One region of the Curtobacterium aetherium genome, then DNA from elsewhere that is predicted to be linked to it. Evidence: predicted binding sites of a transcription regulator. Region 1 holds the regulator's gene; each other region holds the start of a gene.
The links. Region 1 encodes HrcA, which represses chaperone genes, less so after heat shock. Its sites were predicted from a motif close to TTNGCACTCGNNNNNNNCGAGTGCNAA; they were not measured.
Positions count from the first base shown of each region.

Region 2: a site for HrcA is predicted at 3,266-3,292, ahead of groL (chaperonin GroEL). Genes of this name have one in related genera too.
Region 3: a site for HrcA is predicted at 3,733-3,759, ahead of KM842_RS08410 (Hsp20/alpha crystallin family protein). Genes of this name have one in related genera too.

Region 1 covers NZ_CP076544.1:1,395,543-1,401,807, reverse strand. Annotated here, with positions in the region: gene KM842_RS06480 (DUF1990 domain-containing protein) at 1-91, shown strand, start outside; gene KM842_RS06475 (HAD family hydrolase) at 189-881, opposite strand; gene hemW (radical SAM family heme chaperone HemW) at 911-2,134, shown strand; gene KM842_RS16020 (DUF4870 domain-containing protein) at 2,270-2,791, opposite strand; gene hrcA (heat-inducible transcriptional repressor HrcA) at 2,914-3,936, shown strand; gene dnaJ (molecular chaperone DnaJ) at 3,987-5,099, shown strand; gene KM842_RS06450 (16S rRNA (uracil(1498)-N(3))-methyltransferase) at 5,099-5,863, shown strand; gene KM842_RS06445 (histidine triad nucleotide-binding protein) at 5,940-6,265, shown strand, end outside.
Region 2 covers NZ_CP076544.1:3,322,748-3,329,012, reverse strand. Annotated here, with positions in the region: gene KM842_RS15420 (putative endonuclease domain-containing protein) at 1-810, opposite strand, end outside; gene groL (chaperonin GroEL) at 1,601-3,223, opposite strand; gene KM842_RS15410 (cold-shock protein) at 3,490-3,693, opposite strand; gene KM842_RS15405 (LytR C-terminal domain-containing protein) at 3,947-4,564, opposite strand; gene KM842_RS15400 (DUF3263 domain-containing protein) at 4,561-4,860, opposite strand; gene KM842_RS15395 (DUF2332 family protein) at 4,980-6,080, opposite strand; gene KM842_RS15390 (GNAT family N-acetyltransferase) at 6,080-6,265, opposite strand, start outside.
Region 3 covers NZ_CP076544.1:1,847,161-1,853,425, forward strand. Annotated here, with positions in the region: gene pepN (aminopeptidase N) at 1-336, shown strand, start outside; gene KM842_RS08390 (mechanosensitive ion channel family protein) at 414-1,484, shown strand; gene KM842_RS08395 (globin) at 1,580-2,005, shown strand; gene KM842_RS08400 (NAD-dependent epimerase/dehydratase family protein) at 2,063-2,905, opposite strand; gene KM842_RS08405 (DUF8185 domain-containing protein) at 2,959-3,660, opposite strand; gene KM842_RS08410 (Hsp20/alpha crystallin family protein) at 3,823-4,308, shown strand; gene KM842_RS08415 (hypothetical protein) at 4,432-4,749, shown strand; gene KM842_RS08420 (acyl-CoA thioesterase) at 4,754-5,614, shown strand; gene KM842_RS08425 (acyl-CoA thioesterase) at 5,782-6,264, opposite strand.

The sequences.
Region 1 (6,265 bases):
GAGCCGGAAGTGGCGGTTCGTCGCGCCGCTGCTGCGTCGCCAGCAGCGTGTGATGGCCGAGAAGTACCTGGCCGCGCTCCGCGGCGACTGACGCGGCCGCACCGACCGGTCGGGTGACGGTGACCGCGCGACCGGGGCGTGCCTCCCGGCCTGGAGGCACGCCCCGCGTGACCCGGTCGTCCCGCGTCTCAGCCGAGCGGCTCGAGCGCAGCGATCGCGTCCTCGATGAGCCGGGCGTCCTCGACGCAGTCCCGCGCGACCGCGACCGCACTCGTGGCGCGCAAGGCGTCCACGTCGTAGACCCCCGTCGCCACCGCGAGGAACGGGATCCCCACGGCGTCCGCGGCCTCGCCGTCACGGGGTGTGTCGCCGACGATGACGGCGCGGCTGCCGGAGAGCGCGGCGGCGGCGCGGGCGGTGACGCCGGACCGTTCCACCTCCTCGTCGCCGAAGTACGAGTGCTCCCAGTCGAAGGCGTCGACGTCGAAGCCCGCGCCGGACAGCTTGATGCGGGCGCGGTGCGCGGAGTTGCCGGTGAGCAGGCCGTTCCGCCAACCGAGCGACGCGAAGTGCCGCACGAGCTCGATCGCGCCGGGCGCCGGCGTCCGGCGGTCCCCGGAGCGGTACCGCTCGTCGGACAGGTCGCGGAGGTGACCACTGACCGTCGGGACGAGGCCGTCGTCGAGCCGGTGGGCGCGCACGTGCTCGACGATGATGCCGGCGTCGGTACGGCCGTGCTGGTGGCCGACGAGCAGGGGCAGGTCGCGGCCCATCGCCCGCTCGAGGGCCAGGTGGTAGAGGTTGCCCGGTGACGCGGCGTTGCGCACGAGGGTCCCGTCGATGTCCCAGAGGACCGTGGTGCTGACCTGGTGGTGCTCCATGCCGTCCATGATGACGGACAATGGACTCCATGCCGAGTGCTCTGCCGATCGCCGATCCCGCTCCCGCGGACGGGCTCGTCGATCCGGGTCCCGGAGCGGGCGACGTCCCGTTCGGTGTCTACGTGCACGTCCCGTTCTGCCGGGTGCGCTGCGGGTACTGCGACTTCAACACGTACACGGCGTCGGAGCTGCGCGGGGTCCGGCGTGACGACTACGCCGGCCACGCCCTGCGCGAGATCGCCTTCGCGGACCGGGTGCTCGAGCGCTCCGGCGTCCCGCGGCGTCCGGTGTCGACGGTGTTCTTCGGCGGCGGCACCCCGACGATGCTGCCGGCGTCGGACCTGGCGATGATCCTGCGGGCGATCGACGACACTTGGGGGATCCTGCCCGGAGCCGAGGTCACGACCGAGGCGAACCCCGACTCCGTCGACGCCGAGTCGATCGCGACGCTGCAGCGCGCGGGCTTCACCCGGATGAGCTACGGCATGCAGTCGGCGGTCCCGCACGTGCTCGCGACCCTCGACCGGACGCACGACCCCGAGCGGGTGCCCGTCGTCGTCGACCTCGCGAAGCAGCAGGGGCTCGACGTCAGCCTCGACCTCATCTACTCGACGCCGGGGGAGTCCCTCGACGACTGGCGCACCTCGCTCGACGCCGCGATCGCGTGCGCCCCGGACCACGTGTCGGCGTACTCGCTCATCGTCGAGGACGGCACCGCGATGGGCCGCGCCGTGTCGCGCGGTGAGCTCCCGGCACCGGACGACGACCTGGCCGCGGACATGTACGAGCTGGCGGACCGGGTGCTCGGCGACGCCGGCTACGACTGGTACGAGGTCTCCAACTGGGCGCGCGGTCCGGAGCACGCCAGCCAGCACAACCTGTCGTACTGGAGGGGCCACGACTGGTGGGGCATCGGCCCCGGAGCGCACTCCGCCGTGGCGGGGACGCGGTGGTGGAACGTGAAGCACCCCGCCGCGTACGCGAACAAGGTGCTGCAGGACGAGTCGCCGGCCGCGGGGCGTGAGACCCTCGACGCCGAGACGCGCTACGTCGAGCGCGTGCTCCTCGCCGCGCGGGTGCGCGGCGAGCTCCGCACCGACGAGCTCCGCCGGGAGGCCCGTGGCCGGGTCGCCGGCCTCATCGCGCGCGGTCTCGTGGACGGCCGGGCGGCGCTCGGCGGGTCCCTCGAGCTGACGCTCCCGGGCCGCCTGCTCGCGGACGCGGTCGTGCGCGACCTGCTCGACGAGGACTGACGCGGGACCGGGCGCAGAGTCGTCACCGCCCCGGCGCACCAGCGCGCAGGCCCGTCGGTGCGCCGGGGCGCCCAGGCGCTGGCCCGTCGGTGCGCCGGGGCGCCCAGGCGCTGGCCCGTCGGTGCGCCGGGGGCGCTAGGGCTTCACGAACTCGATCGAGAGCGGGTAGCGGTAGAACTGGCCCTGGTTGGCGGCCAGCGCGGCGAGGATGCCGAAGACGATCGACACGATGCCGACGGCCGCGATGACCAGGAACCCGATGCCGAGCACCGACGTCAGGGCCCCCACGAAGTAGGCGATGGCCATCGTGATGTGGAAGTTCAGCGCGACGCGGGTGTGCTCGCGGACGAAGCGGCCACGGTCACGCAGCAACAGGTACCCGATGACGGGGACGAGGACGTTCGAGAAGATCCCGCCGACATGGGTCAGCGTCGCCCAGAGTCGCTGGTCCTCCGGGGTCATCGGCTGCGGGGGCCGGTAGCCCTCCGGGTGCCCGGGCTGCTGCTGCCAGCCGCTGCCGTACGCGCCGTCCTGCTGCTGGCCGTAGCGCTGTCCGCCGTACGGCTGCCCGGGGTACCGGTCTCCGTCGGGCTGCTTCCCGCCGTGCTGGCCGTCGCGGGGGTCGCCCGGGCCGCCGGGCTCCTGTCCGTAGCTCATGCCCGCAGCGTACCGAGGCGCCTGTGCAGAAGTCCCGGGGCGTCGGTCGTCGGGCGTAGGATCAGCACTCGACGAGTGAGAGTGCCAGCAGTCGGACGGCGACACGAGCGGAAGGGGAACCGATGGTCAGCGAACGGAGCCTCGAGGTCCTCAAGGCCATCGTGCGGGACTACGTCGCCTCGCGTGAGCCGGTCGGGTCGAAGACCATCGTGGAGCGCCACGCCTTCGGGGTGAGCGCCGCGACGATCCGCAACGACATGGCCCAGCTCGAGGACGAGCAGCTCATCATCGCCCCGCACACCTCGTCGGGCCGTGTCCCCACCGACAAGGGCTACCGCGTCTTCGTCGACCACCTGGCCGCCGCCCGTCCGCTCTCCGGCGCCCAGCGGCAGGCGATCGAGACGTTCCTCGGTGCCTCGAACGACCTCGACGACGTCCTGACCCGCACCGTGCGCCTCCTCAGCCAGCTGACCAACCAGGTCGCGCTCGTGCAGTACCCGACCATGGGGCACGCGCGCGTCCAGCACGTCGAACTCGTCCGCCTGGCCGACACCCGCCTGATGGTCGTGCTCATCACGGACACCGCACGGGTCGAGCAGCGCGTCATCGAGACCGACGTCGCCGTCGACGAGTCCGCCCTGTCCGAGCTCCGCGCCGTCGTGAACGGCGCCACGGTCGGGCTGCCGCTGCAGGACGCGCCGACCACGCTCCGGTCCCTCCCCGGGCAGCTGCGTCCGGAGGTCCAGGCACTCGCCGGGGTCGTCGTCGCGAGCCTGGTCGAACAGGTCGCCGCGAACCGGCAGGACCGGCTGCTCATGGCCGGCGCCGCGAACCTGGCCAAGAGCGAGCAGGACTTCTCGGGCGGGCTCTTCCCCGTGCTCGAGGCCATCGAGGAACAGGTCACCCTGCTCCGGTTGTTCGGCGAGATGCAGGTCGACGACATCGCGGTCGCGGCGAGCATCGGGGTCGAGAACGCCGAGTACGGTCTCGACGCGACCAGCATCGTCGCGGGCGGCTACCTCGCCGCCCGTGGTGAGATCGCCCGCCTGGGCGTCCTCGGTCCGACCAGGATGGACTACGGCACGAACATGGCCGCGGTCCGCGCGGTCGCCCGCTACCTGTCCCGGTTGCTCGGCGAGGCCTGACCTCCCGACGCCCTCCCACCCCGCCCACCCACGCACCCCCTGAGGAACACTTGGCAGACCACTACGACGTCCTCGGCGTCCCGCGCGACGCCTCCGATGCCGACATCAAGAAGGCGTACCGGCGGCTCGCACGCGAGCTCCACCCGGACGTGAACCCGAGCCCCGACGCCGCCGAGCGGTTCAAGGACGTCACGCACGCGTACGACGTCCTGAGCGACCCGGACCAGCGCCGACGCTTCGACGCGGGCCCGCAGGACGGTCCCTTCGGCGCCGGAGCCGGCGGGTTCAGCGACATCTTCGACGCCTTCTTCGGCGGTGGTGGCGGCGGCGGCGGACGGGGAACCGGTCCGCGCAGCCGTGCCGAGCGGGGCCAGGACGCCCTGCTGCGGCTCGAGGTCGATCTCGACGAGGTCGTCTTCGGGACCCACAAGGACCTCGAGGTCGACACCGCGGTGCTGTGTGACACGTGCGGCGGTTCCTGCTGCGCGCCCGGCACGAGCCCGCAGACGTGCGACATCTGCGGCGGCTCCGGCCACATCCAGCGCCAGGTCCGCTCGCTCCTGGGCAACGTCGTCACGAGCGCGCCCTGCGGGACGTGCCGCGGCTACGGCACCGTGATCCCGAATCCCTGCCCCACCTGCCAGGGCCAGGGGCGCGTCCGCGCCCGTCGCACGGTCCCGGTGGACGTCCCCGCGGGCGTCGACTCCGGCCTGCGCCTGCAGATGCCCGGTCAGGGCGAGGTCGGGCCGGCCGGCGGTCCCTCGGGTGACCTGTACCTCGAGGTCCGCGTGCGGCACCACGACGTCTTCAGCCGCGACGGCGACGACCTGCTCGCCACGCTCGAGGTCCCGATGACCGACGCCGTGCTCGGTGCCACGACCACGATCGACGGCCTCGACGGGCCGGTCGAGCTCGAGATCCGTCCTGGCGTGCAGAGCGCCGACGTCCTGGTCATCAAGGACCGCGGTGTCACGAAGCTCCGCGGGTCGGGTCGTGGCGACCTCAAGGTGGGCATCCAGGTCGTGACGCCGACCAAGCTGTCCCACAAGGAGCGCCAGCTCATCGAGCAGCTCGCGAAGTCCCACAAGGCCGGGTCGCCCCAGCTGTCCCGCTTCCAGCAGGGCATGTTCGGCAAGCTCCGCGACCGGTTCTTCAACTTCTGATGGCGTCGCTCTACCTCGTCGACACGCTCGACGGCGTCACGGCGGGCGGCCAGGTGTCGCTCGACGGCGCCGAGGGTCGTCACGCAGTGACGGTGTCCCGCGTGCGCGTGGGGGAGCGGCTCCGGCTCTCCGACGGTCGCGGCACGGTCGTCGCCGGGGCGGTGGCGTCCGTGGGCAAGGACGCGCTCGTCCTGACGGTCGAGTCCGTCGACGTCGACCCGGCGCCCCGGCCGTCGCTGACCCTCGTGCAGGCGTTGGCGAAGGGCGGCCGCGACGAGATGGCCGTGCAGGCGGCCACCGAGATCGGTGTCGACCGGGTGGTGCCGTGGGCGGCTGCCCGGAGCGTCTCGCGGTGGGACGGCGCGAAGGTCGAGAAGGGCCGCGCGCGCTGGGCTGCCATCGCGCAGGAGGCCGCCAAGCAGGCGGTCCGCTCGCGCGTTCCCGAGGTCGTCGGGCCGGTCACGACCGCGCAACTCTCCGGCGGAGCGGGAACGTCGCCCGTCGACGGCGGCGGGGTCGGGCGGCGCGCGCTCGTCCTGCTCGACCCGACCGCGACGGTCCGGCTCGCCACGTGGGACCCGCCGACCGACGCGGACGAGATCGCCCTGGTCGTCGGGCCCGAGGGCGGGATCGACCCGTCCGAGCTCGACCGCCTCGAGGCCGCCGGTGCGGTGCGGGTGCGGCTCGGCGACACGGTGCTCCGGACGTCGACCGCAGGTCCCGCGGCGCTGGCGGTGCTGCAGTCGCGGCTCGGGCGCTGGTGAGCCGGTCCGGCGTGGATCGGATCGTCCGGTCGGACCGGGAAGGCGCGGGGTCGGTCGCGCGTTCTACGATGGGACCATGACCGACACCGAGCCCAGCGTCTTCACGAAGATCGTCGCGCGTGAGATCCCGGCGACCATCGTGGCCGAGGACGACCGTGTCATCGCGTTCGAGGACATCGCGCCGAAGGCACCCGTGCACGTGCTCGTCGTGCCGAAGACCCAGGCGTACGCGAACGTCGGCGAGCTCGCGAGCGCGGACCCCGAGCTGCTGGCACACGTCGTCGCGACGGCCCGGCGGATCGCCGACGAACGTGCCGGCGGTCAGTTCCGACTCGTGTTCAACACCGGCGAAGCCGCCGGACAGACCGTGTTCCACGTGCACGCGCACGTACTCGCAGGTGA
Region 2 (6,265 bases), 1.5 Mb from region 1:
GAGGGCTGTGGCGTGCACCACCAACCAGTCGTTCACGACGAACCCGTTGTCGCGCCGATGGTCGTGCCGGAACACCTCCCGCTCCCGGTGGTGATCGCCGTCGTACTCGAAGGCGATGCGGAACTCGGGCCAGGCCATGTCCACGCGGCCGAGGAAGACCCCGTCGGCGTCGTGGACGTCGACGTTCAACTCCGGCTCCGGGAACCCGGCGTCGACGACGGCGAGCCGGAACCACGTCTCCATCGCTGATTCCGCACCGACCCGCACGAGCTCCAATGCGGCTCGTGCGACCGTCACGTACCGATGCCCGCGGAGGAGCGCCGCTGCCAGTCCGTCGATCGTCGTCAAGCCCGCCCTGCCGACGAGGGCATCCCCGACGGCGACGAGCTCCCGGACGGTGAGGACCGAAGCGCACTCCCACCAACTCCGCTCGGGCGTGCTGAGGCGCGCCCCGAACGCCATGGTCGTCGCGACGTCCGCTGCAGCACGGTGCCCGATGACGCCGGGTCGTCGCATGAGCGCGGCATGCCCTGCGGTCGACACGTGCACCCCCAACTGGACGCGTTGCGGGAGCGGCGCTCCCCAGAGCCCGGCGGCGGTGGTGTGGCTGAAGAACTGGTCGGACCGGAGGAGCGGCATGAGCGCCCCGACCATCGTCACGTCCTCCTCAGCCCTGACCCGGACCCCGTGGACGGGGCGTTGCAGGTCGAGTCGTCGGAGCCGCCCTGGGTCCACCCCCGCCGCGAGTGCATCTCGGACCAGGAACGCGCCAGCAGCGAAGGGCTCGGGCAACGGACGTGGCTTCACCATCACCGGAGTCTCGAGCAGCCGGGGCGACGGCGGGAGTTTTCCGTGACCCTGTGGAGAAGACGGCGGGAGGAGCCTCCTGTGCAGGGACGCGTAGCCCGAGCGCCGAGGTCGTCTGTGCCGAGTGCCCGCGGCTCGGGTCGCACGACCCGCCGCCGGGGTCGCACGACGTGCCGGGCCGAGCGCGCACGGGCGGCAGAACGCGCGACCTCGGCACGGGGCCAGCCCGAGCGTTCCGCCCGCCCGACCGGGGCGAGGGCGGCACGGGCGGCCGGGTCGCACGACCCGCCGCCGGGCCTCCGCCGAGGTCGCACGACGTGCCGAGCCGAGCACGCACCGGCGGCAGAACGCGCGACCTCGGCACGGGGCCAGCCCGAGCATTCCGTCCGCCCGACCGGGGCGAGGGCGGCACGGACGGCCGGGTCGCACGACCCGCCGCCGGGCCTCCGCCGAGGTCGCACGACGTGCCGGGCCGAGCGCGCACCGGCGGCAGAACGCGCGACCTCGGCACGGGGCCGGCCCGAGCGTGCCCGCCCGACCGGGGCGAGGGCGGCACGGGCAGCCGGGTCGCACGACCCGCCGCCGGGCCTCCGCCGAGGTCGCACGACGTGCCGGGCCGAGCGCGCACCGGCGGCCGAACGCGCGCCCTCGGCGACCAGCGCACGCGACCCAGCACACCCCGGCCCCCGCCGGCCGGCCCGCCCCCGCCAGCCCGCCTGCGAGCCCTCGCGCCGCGCACGCGGAAGGGCCCCCGCACGCCGAAGCGTGCGGGGGCCCGTGCCGAGCAGACGGACTAGAAGTCCATGCCACCCGTGGGGTCGCCGGCCGGCATGGCCGGGGTCTTCTCCGGCTTGTCGGCGACGACGGCCTCGGTCGTGAGGAACAGACCGGCGATCGACGCAGCGTTCTGCAGCGCCGAACGCGTGACCTTGGCGGGGTCGATGATGCCGGTGGCGATCAGGTCGACGTACTCGCCGGTCGCGGCGTTGAGGCCCCAACCGGACTCGAGCTCGCGGACCTTGGCAGCCACGACACCCGGCTCGAGACCGGCGTTCAGCGCGATCTGCTTGAGCGGGGCGTCGATCGCGACGCGGACGATGTTCGCGCCGGTCGCCTCGTCACCCTCGAGGGTGAGCGAGTCGAGCGCGACCTTGCCGGCCTGGATGAGGGCGACGCCACCACCGGCGACGATGCCCTCTTCGACGGCAGCCTTCGCGTTGCGGACGGCGTCCTCGATGCGGTGCTTGCGCTCCTTGAGCTCGACCTCGGTCGCGGCACCCGCCTTGATGACGGCGACGCCACCGGCGAGCTTCGCGAGGCGCTCCTGGAGCTTCTCGCGGTCGTAGTCGGAGTCGGTCGCGTCGATCTCGGAGCGGATCTGGCGGACACGGCCGGCGATCTGCTCGGCGTCGCCGGCACCCTCGACGATCGTGGTCTCGTCCTTGGTGATGACGACCTTGCGGGCACGACCGAGGAGGTCGAGCGTCGCGTTCTCGAGCTTGAGGCCGACCTCTTCCGAGATGACCTGGCCGCCGGTGAGGATCGCGATGTCCTGCAGCATGGCCTTGCGGCGGTCGCCGAAGCCCGGGGCCTTAACGGCGACGGACTTGAAGATGCCGCGGATCTTGTTCACGACGAGCGTGGCCAGGGCCTCGCCGTCGACGTCCTCGGCGATGATCAGGAGCTGCTTGCCCGCCTGGATCACCTTGTCGACGACCGGCAGGAGGTCCTTGATGTTCGAGATCTTCGAGTTGACGATCAGGATGTAGGCGTCCTCGAAGACGGCTTCCTGACGCTCGGGGTCGGTGACGAAGTACTGCGACAGGTAGCCCTTGTCGAAGCGCATGCCCTCGGTCAGCTCGAGCTCGGTGCCGAAGGTGTTCGACTCCTCGACGGTGACGACACCTTCCTTGCCGACCTTGTCGATCGCCTCGGCGATGAGCTCGCCGATGGTCGGGTCAGCGGCCGAGATCGACGCAGTCGCGGCGATCTGGTCCTTGGTCTCGATCTCCTTGGCGTCGGCGAGCAGCTGCTCGGAGACGGCCTTGACGGCCTTCTCGATGCCGCGCTTGAGGGAGATGGGGTCGGCGCCGGCGGCGACGTTGCGGAGGCCCTCGCGGACGAGCGCCTGGGCGAGCACGGTCGCGGTGGTCGTACCGTCACCGGCGACGTCGTCGGTCTTCTTGGCGACCTCCTTGACGAGCTCCGCACCGATCTTCTCGTACGGGTCGTCGAGCTCGATCTCCTTGGCGATGGAGACACCGTCGTTCGTGATCGTGGGGGCGCCCCACTTCTTCTCGAGGACGACGTTGCGGCCGCGCGGGCCGAGCGTCACCTTCACGGCGTCGGCCAGCTGGTTGAGGCCGCGCTCGAGGCCGCGTCGGGCCTCTTCGTTGAAAGCAATGATCTTTGCCATGTGAGTTCTTCGTCCCTCCCGGACGTCGTCATCGGGGTCGTTCTGGCACTCCGCTGGGCCGAGTGCCAAGCCCGATTCTGGCACTCGCCACCCGAGAGTGCAACACAGTCCGGAGGCTCTCCCCCACTCCACAGGTCGGGTCACCACCCCGAGGGGAACGAACCGCGGGACCGCGCGCACTCCGAACCGCCGGCGCACGAACGGTCGGGGAACGACGAACGCGCCGCCCCCGACGGGACGGCGCGTTCGCGAGTGGTTCGTGACGACTAGGCGGGACGGACCGACTCGGCCTGCGGGCCCTTCGACCCGGTGCCGACGTCGAACGTCACTGCCTGGCCCTCCTCGAGGACCTTGTAGCCGTTCATGTCGATGGCCGAGTAGTGCACGAACACGTCCTGGCCCCCTCCATCCACGGTGATGAAGCCGAAGCCCTTCTCGGCGTTGAACCACTTCACGGTTCCGTTGGCCATGTTCCTTGCTCCCTGCGGTACTGCTGTTGCGAACGACGGCGCCATCGCACGTGGCGTCCCTCGGGTCCGAGCGCGTGTCGACTCACCCGGGCCGCGGCGACGGTCCTCGGGTCGAGGCATCGTCACGATCACGGGGTGACCACCGCTGACTCTGACGGACAGTCAGCATTTCGGCAAGAGGTGTGACCCGCATTTCACGCCGCGGGCCCCGATCTGCAACGTGCCGGAAACACGGGACCCGCGATCGGGCCGATCAGCCGCTGTAGTCCGCCCCGAGCACGACCGACACGTCGGCGTTCGGGAAGGCGGACGACTGCTGCACGGCGGTGACGCCGAGCGACTGCGCGATGCCCTGCGCGAGGGCCGCCTGCGACGCCTGCTGGTAGTAGACGATCGTCTGCGTCGACCCGGTGGTGCCGGCGTCCCCGGTCGAGGTCACGGTCCACCCGGCACCCGCGAGCTTCGCCGACGCGTTCGCCGCCAGGCCCGAGGTGGAGGTCCCGTTCAGCACGACGAGCGTCGTCGCACCCTGGTCGGCGGGCGCGGCACCGGTGGGCGCGGACGGGGACTGCGTCGGCGCGGCGGCACCGTCACCCGGAGCGGGAGCGTCGGAGGCGGAGCCACCGGTCGACGCGCTCGGCGTGGGCGTCGACGAGGCCGACGGCTTCGTGCTGCCGCCGCCCTCCGGGAACTGGACGCTGCCGTTGAGGAGGTTGAGCACGAGCACACCGACGCCGACCAGCACGCCGGTCGCGAGCGCGGCCCAGGCGAAGACGACCCAGCCGCCGCCACGTCGGGCAGCACCGCGGTGCGCGCCGATCCGGGGCCCCTCGGGGACGTCGTCGAACCGGTCTCGCGGGAATCTCGTCATCGTTCCTCTTCACGTCCTTCGTGGTCGGCCGCGGGCGCGACGAAGCTGCGGGCAGCCCGGGCGCTCGTCCGGGCGTGGCGGAGACGCTGCAGCCGGGTGACGAGCTGCGGGTCGTGTGCGAGGGCCGCCGGGGTGTCGATGACCTGGTTGAGCACCTGGTAGTACCGCGTCGGCGACATGTCGAACTCGACCCGGATCTCGGCTTCCTTCGTCCGGTCGTGCCGCGCGCGCTCGTGCTCGAACGCGAGCACGTGCTTGGCGAGCTCGGTGAGCTCGTCGGCGGGCAGCGCGGTCACTCGGGCTCCGATCACGGACGGGTTGCAGGTCTCGCACATCGTAGGGGCGTCCGGCAGGTCGACCCTGGCACGGCGCTGGACTGTCGCAGAACCCGCTCAGCCCCGGCCGCGCGTGCCGGTCAGGCGGTCGTCGACGGGAACCAGCGGACGCGGGTGCCGAACGGATCGGACACGGCGAGCGCCCGGCCGTCGAGCGAGAGCGTCGCGAAGGCGTCCGGGTCCGCCGCGTCGACGTCGTCGGGCAGCGTCGCCGCCACCTCCGTCAGGACGCCGGTGCGCTCGAGCGCCACCCACCGCACGTCGCGCTCGCGCAGCCGATCGACCAGCCGCTGCCGTCCGGCACCCGGCACGTAGACGAGCGTGCCGGTGGTGAGGACGACGGGCTCGCAGCCGTCCGGCACGGCGTCGAGCGCCCGGTCCAGGTCGTCCGGCACGATGCCGCGGATCCGGACGGGAGGCTCCACCAGCGTCGCCCGCAACGCGTCCCGCATCAGGGCGGTCCGGTCCGTCGCCTCGGGCGGGACCGCCTCGGCCAGGCGGTCGAGCGCTCCCGGTGCCGCGGGGTCGATCGGGTTCGGGTCGAGCGCGATCCGCGCTCCGATCCGGATCGACGTGGCGGCGGGGGCCGGTGGGTCACCGGTGACCTCCGCGACGAGGTGCACGGCCGGCCCGGCGACCGCGGTGTGCACCCGCACGAGGCGCGTCCCGGCGATCCCGGACCCGGCACCCTCGACTCCGGCCCCGGACCCGGCGCACTCCGACCCGGCATCCCCGGACGCAACCTGGCCGAGCACGACACGGTGGTCGCGCACGACACGATGGTCGAGCGTGACCCGGTCCGGGATCGAGCACAGTCCGGCGGCGGCGCCCACGTCGACCAGCCCGAGCGGCCGGTCCGAGGCCGCCGACAGCGCGGCGAGGACCGGGACCACCGGGGCGAGCCGTCGCGGGTCGTTGGCCTGCACCGTGGCGGTGGTGAGGGCCGCGACCAGCGCGGGGCGGGCCTCCCGTCCGAGGGCGCGGAGCGCTGCCGGGTCGGACGGGTCGGCGCCGAGCCGTCGGGCGACCGCGAAGAGCAGTTCCGGTTGGCGCTTCGTCGGGGGCACCGCGTCGAGGAGGGCGACGAGGGCGTCGTCGACCGAGCGCGCCCACGCGGCGTAGGTCGGCGAGACGGACGCGACCCGCTCGGCGTAGGCGCGGTAGCGCTCCCGTGTGTCCATCAGGAGCCGGCGCGGTACATGCCGACGTGGGTGATGCCGGCCTCGTCGTAGGGGGCGCCGAAGCGGACGAACCCGTGGCGCTCGTACAGGCCGGCGACGTACTGCTGGGCGTGCAGGACCATCGCGCCGTGCCCGTGGGCCTCGACCGCCGCCGCGACCAGGCGACCGGCGATGCCCTGCCCGCG
Region 3 (6,265 bases), 450 kb from region 1:
GCGTTCTCGTCGCTCGTCGACAGCGACGACGCGCCGAACGCGATCGTCCGCCAGACGACGGTCGGGTTCCAGCACGTCAACGCGCCGGTGGTGCTCGAGGGCCTCGTGCAGCGGTACTTCGACGTCATCACGCGCATCTGGGACGAGCGCAGCTACCACATCGCCGACACGGTGGTGACGGGCCTCTACCCGGCGCCGCTGGCCTCGACCGAGCTGCGGGACGCCGCTCGGGCCTGGCTCGACGCGCACCCCGAGACGCCGGCGCTGCGCCGCATCGTGACCGAGAACCTCGCGGGCACCGAGCGGGCACTCCGCGTCCAGGCGGCGGACGTCTGAGCCTGATGTGAGCAGCGGCGAGGCCTCGGCGTTCCTCCAGGGACGCCGAGGCCTCGCCGCTTAGCATCGTCCGGATCATGCTCTTGGCTGCAGACACCACCGACGTCTCCAAGTGGGCGTCGAACACCTTCACCCAGTTCGTCGACACCTGGCACGTCCCGATCACCATCGTCGTCGTCCTGCTCGCGGCGGTCATCATCCGACTGCTCCTCCGCCGGATGATCAAGCAGGTCGTCGACCGCATCGTCAACGGCGTGAAGAAGCGCCAGGGGGCCGCCGACACCCAGGCGCTCGTGGCGTCGCCGCTGCAGACCGCCCGGGTCGTGCAGCGCACCCGCACGCTCGGCAGCGTGCTCGAGAACCTGGCGACGGTCGTCGTCGCGGTGATCGCCTTCGCCATCATCATCTCGACCGTCTTCCCCACGGCCGCCGTCGGCATCGTCGGTGGCGCCTCGGTCGTCGCGGCCGGTCTGGCGGTCGGTGCGCAGAGCATCGTTCGCGACATCCTGTCCGGCATCTTCATGATCCTCGAGGACCAGGCCGGCGTCGGCGACGTCGTCGACACCGGGCAGGCGACCGGCGTGGTCGAGAACGTCGGTCTGCGGGTCATGCAGATCCGCGACGTCAACGGCATCCTCTGGTTCGTCCCGAACGGGCAGATCCTGCGCGTCGGCAACCTCTCGCAGGGATGGTCGCGTGTCCTCGTCGACATCACGGTCCCCTACGACACCGACATCGACGCCGTGCAGGACGCCCTGATCGGCGCCGCCGTGGCGATGTCGCAGGAGTCGCGGTGGCGGCAGCGCATCGTCGAGAAGCCGGAGATCTGGGGCCTGCAGTCGATCACCGACACGGGCATGGTCTTCCGCCTCGTCGTGAAGACCCGGGCGTCCGAGCTCGACGTCGTCGGGCGGGAACTCCGCATCCGCCTGAAGCACAGCGTGGACGAACTCGGCGTGACCCTGCCCGCGATGGCGATGATCATGCCCGAGGGGTGGGAGAACGCCACCTCGGTGAACGGCCTCCGCCCGGTGCGGACCGCTCCGGTACCGGCGCCGACGAAGCCCCGCCGTGCGCGGAAGACCATCCTCGGCAAGTCGATCCGGACCGGCGAGGACACCACCACCGACGGCGAGGACTCCCCGTGACTGGATCGACGCTCCCCCTGGGTCCAGCTGCCGGCTCCGGCTCCGGCTCCGGCTCCGGCTCCGGCTCCGGCCAGGGTCAGCCCGGCCAGCTCGGCATGCCGGGGCAGCCCGTCACGCTCCGGGTGGGGCTCGGCGGTGCGGCCGCATCGGGCTCCCTGTTCGACCGGGTCGGCGGTGCCCCGACGTTCGACCGGCTCGTCCGGCGCTTCTACGAGGGCGTCCAGCAGGACGAGGTCATCTGGCCGATGTACCCGGCGGACGACCTGGAGGGTGCGATCTGGCGCCTCTCGCAGTTCCTCCAGCAGTACTGGGGCGGGCCGTCGACGTACAGCGAGCAGCGTGGCCACCCCCGGCTGCGGATGCGCCACAACCCCTTCCGCATCACGCCCGAGGCCCGCGAGCACTGGCTGCAGCACATGCAGGACGCGGTCGAGTCGCTCGGGCTCGCACCACTCGACGAGGCCGAGCTCTGGGGCTACCTCGACCGGGCCGCCCACGCCATGACGAACTCGTTCGACTGACACCACCGCGGGGTGGTCGGACCCCGGTCCGCTGGACGGACGAGCGGCCCGGGGTCGTCAGCGCCCGGCGGCCTCGGACCGGAGGTGCTCGACGAGTGACGGACGTGACGGTTGCCATCCGTAGTGGGAGCGGGCGTGGGATCCGGCGGCCACCTGGTCGAGGAGCAGCGCGTCGGCGAACGCCGCACCGAGGCGGTCGCGGGACTCGTCGACCGACTCGGTGACGACCGGGCTGCCCGCGGCCCCGGCTTCGGCGAGGTCGCGGACCGTCGGGGCCTCACCCGTCGCGGCCACCACGTAGCCGTCCTGGTCGGCGCGTTCGAGGGCGAGGACGTAGAGCTCCGCGAGGTCGTCGACGTGCACGGTGGTCCACCGCTGGGTCCCGTCGCCGACCGTCCGGACCGGCGCGGTCTCGTCGCCGAGGAACATCGTCGGGATGCCGGCACCACGGCCGTACACGATGCCCGGCGCGACGACGGTGGTGCGGACGGCGCTGGTCCTCACACGGTCCTCGTTCGGCGCACGCCAGGCGGTGAGGGCTGGCGGGGCGACCGGCGAGTCCTCGGTGATGTCCGCGGCGGCACCGAACGTGAAGATGCCCCCGGTGTGCACGAAGGGCCGGTCTGTGCCACCGAGCGCGTCGAGCACCGCGTCGATCAGACCCTGGTCGACGTCCTGCGCCGACGCGGTGTGGACGACGCCGTCGGCCTCGCGTGCCAGGCGGGCGACGAGGCGACCGTCCGTCGCGTCGCCGACCACCGCCTCCCCTCCCGACCGTCGGACACGCTCGGCCTTGTCGTCGGAACGGACGAGGGCGGTGACCCGGTGGCCGTGGGCCACGAGGGCGTCGAGGACTGCGGAACCGATGTAGCCGGACGCGCCGGTGAGGAAGACGTGCACGACACGAGCCTTACACGTCCCGCTGCGCATCGTCCGGAGACGCTGTCGGAGCCCTACGAGCTCAGAGTCCAGGCCCGACGCTTGACCAGGACGTGCCCACGGGAGGTCGTCAGGCGGCTCCACGGGCCGGTCTCGAACAGCCGCACCGGTTCGGTGCCGAGGAAGCCGAGGCTCTCGGCTGCGAAGCCCGCCCCGGCCGGTAGGTGCTCCACGCCCGGGATCGGACGGCCCCAGACCTCGGAGCGCACGCGGCGGACGATGGACTCCCCCGAGCTGGTCGGCACGGAGGCGGCGACTTCGTCGATGCCCTGCCGAGCGGCGCGGTGCAGGAGCTCGGCGGACACGTCGGGCTGCGGCGCCCAGCCGCCACGGGGCGGGGAGATCGCTGCCCAGGTGACGGTGTGGACCTCGAGGGGCAGCTCGACCTCGATCGGTGTGGCACGGGTCGGGTCGGCGCTGTGGGCCTGCTCGGCGTCCTGGGCCTCGGCGAGGAGCCGGAGCCGTTCCTGGAACGACCGGAGCGGCACCACGACGTCGATCTCCTCCGGCTGGGTGAGCGCGAAGGTCCGCAACCCGAGCACCGTCGGCAGTTCGTCGAGCAGTCCGAGCGGGTAGAGGATCGCCGTGTAGACCGCCAGCACGCCGGAGTCGGCGATGAGGCGCACCGAGCCGTCCTCGATCCGAGCGGCCCGCCCGAGGTAGGTGCGGAGGTCACCGAGTGATGCGGCGTCGGGAAGGGTGAACGAGCTGCTCATGTCGTCACCGATCCTAGCCGCGACCGTCCGCGCACTCCCTGGCCCCGTTCTCGGCGATCTCCGAGCCCGTTTTTGGCACTCTCCGGGTTCGAGTGCTAGAACATGACGCAGTTGAGTCGGAAGGACTCAACACGACCCACATCGTGAAGGAGTTGATGTCAGATGGCCATGACCTTCGATCCGTTCCGCGAGCTCGACCGTCTCGCCGGTTCCCTCCTCGGCGGAGCCACGACCGGTCCGCGCTCGATGCCGATGGACCTGTACCGCGCGGGCGACCACTACGTGATGGACGTCGACCTGCCGGGCGTCGACCCGGGCTCGGTCGACGTGGACGTCGACGGCTCGGTCCTCACCATCCGCGCGGAACGCACCCTCGGTGCTCCGGACGGCGTGCAGTGGCTCACCCGGGAACGTCAGCCGGGGACCTTCGTCCGGCAGCTCACCCTCGGCGACGGGCTCGACGTGGAGCGGATCGCCGCGCACTACGACAACGGTGTGCTGAGCGTCACGATCCCCGTGCAGGAGTCGTCGAAGCCGCGCAAGATCGCGATCAGCACGAGCAGCAGGGCCGACGGAGGCAGCGGTGCGGACCGCGGCGGCCAGGGCGCCCAGCCGCTCGCCGTCGAGCAGGCGGCCCCCGGCGCCTGAGTCGGACGGCACTGGTGACGGCGGGCCGACCCTCGACGGGGTCGGTCCGCCGTCCCCCGTCCGGTCCGCCGTGCCTGCCGCGCCCCGTCCCCTTCCCGCTTCGTGCCCGCTCGGATCTCGTCGATGCCCCACCTGCTCAACGCCCTGCTGTCCGTCGCCGTCGTCGCCGGCCTGCTCGCCGGCCCCAGCCTCCGTCCCCGGCTCGCCCTGCTGCTCGGCCTCGGGGGCTCCGTCGTCGCGAACCAGTTCGTCTGGATGCTCGCGCCCGGCCTCTGGGCGCACCCGCTCGCACCGTGGGTCGCGAGCACCGCCGGGGCGATCACCGCGGTCGCGCTCTGGAGCCTGCTCCGTACGTCGCCCACGGTCCTGGACCTCGTCGGAGCATCGGAGCGCCAGGACCTGGTCGGAGCGCCGGAACGCCAGGACCCGTTCGTAGACTGACGGCGTGAACCGCGAACCCGACTTCCTCTCCACCCTGCGACTCGAGGACACCGGAGCGAGCACCCGCGAGACGATCCTCACCGGGGCGAGTCACTGGTCCCCCGGCGGTCGCGTGTTCGGCGGCCAGGTCCTGGCGCAGTGCATCGTCGCGGCGCAGTCGACCATCGAGGGGCGCGCGATCCACTCCGTGCACGGCTACTTCCTCCGCCCCGGCGCGACCGACGTACCGATCACGTTCGGCGTCGAGCGCATCCACGACGGCCGCTCGTTCGCGACCCGGCGGGCGCAGGCGTACCAGAACGGGGTGCCGATCTTCTCGATGATCGCGTCGTTCCAGACCCCGGACGTCGGCGCCGAGCACCAGGACCCCTTCCCCGACGACGTCCCGGACCCGGAGTCGCTGCCGTCCGCGGCGTCAGTCCTCGCGACCATCGACCACCCGACGGCGCAGGCGTGGGCGGAGCGGTCGATCGACATGCGCCACGTCGAGGGCCCGGTGTACTTCGACGTGCAGGGCGCCCAGGTGGCGCACCAGGCGGTGTGGTTCCGGGTCGACGCGGACATGCCGGACGATCCCGCACTGCACCGCGCGGTCCTGGCCTACGCGAGCGACCTGTCGCTCCTCGAGCCGATCATGCGCCGGCACGGGATGGCCTGGGGAACGCCGGGCGTCAAGCTCGCGAGCCTCGACCACGCGATGTGGTGGCACCGCGACGGGCGAGCCGACGACTGGGTGCTGTACGCGCAGGAGTCACCGAGCGCACAGGGTGGTCGGGGCCTCGCACTGGGACGGATGTTCTCCCGCGACGGTCGGTTGCTCGCCACGGTCGCCCAGGAGGGGATGATGCGCGTCCCCACCGCCTGAGGACACGGACGGCGGAACCCCGCGCAACCGCGGTGCGCCGCCAGCCTCAGCGCACCGCGCACCACGGACCACGGACCACGGACCACGGACCACGGACCACGGTGCGCTGCCGGCCTCGGCGCACCACCGACCTCGGTACGGCGATCACCCGGACCGGTGCGACCCGATCAGGGTCGGGAGAACGTGACCGGCGGCTCGACGTAGGTCTGGCACGCCGCGCGTTCCACGTCCGTCAGCCGTCGCGGACGGTTGGTCTCGGCGTCGACCATCACCAGCGTCGTCGTCGCCCGGGTGTACAGCTCGGCCGGCTCGTGTCCGACCGGCGACCACACCTCGTACGAGACGTCGATGCTCGCCCCACCGATCCGCCCGATCCACAGCTGGATGTCGAGCGGTCGGCGGAAGTACGGCGTCGACGCGAGGTACTCGAGGCGCTGCGCAGCGATGACCGTCATCGTCCCGGAGCCCGGGCGTCCGTCGATCACCGGCTCCGGCGCGGACCCCGACTCGTCCACCTCGTCGGGGTCCGGCGCCCAGAACGCCAGCACGCGTGCTTCTTCGAGCAGCCGGAGCATCGCCGAGTTGTTCACGTGCCCGTAGGCGTCGATGTCACTCCAGCGGATGCGGACCGGCGCGTGCAGTCTCGCCACG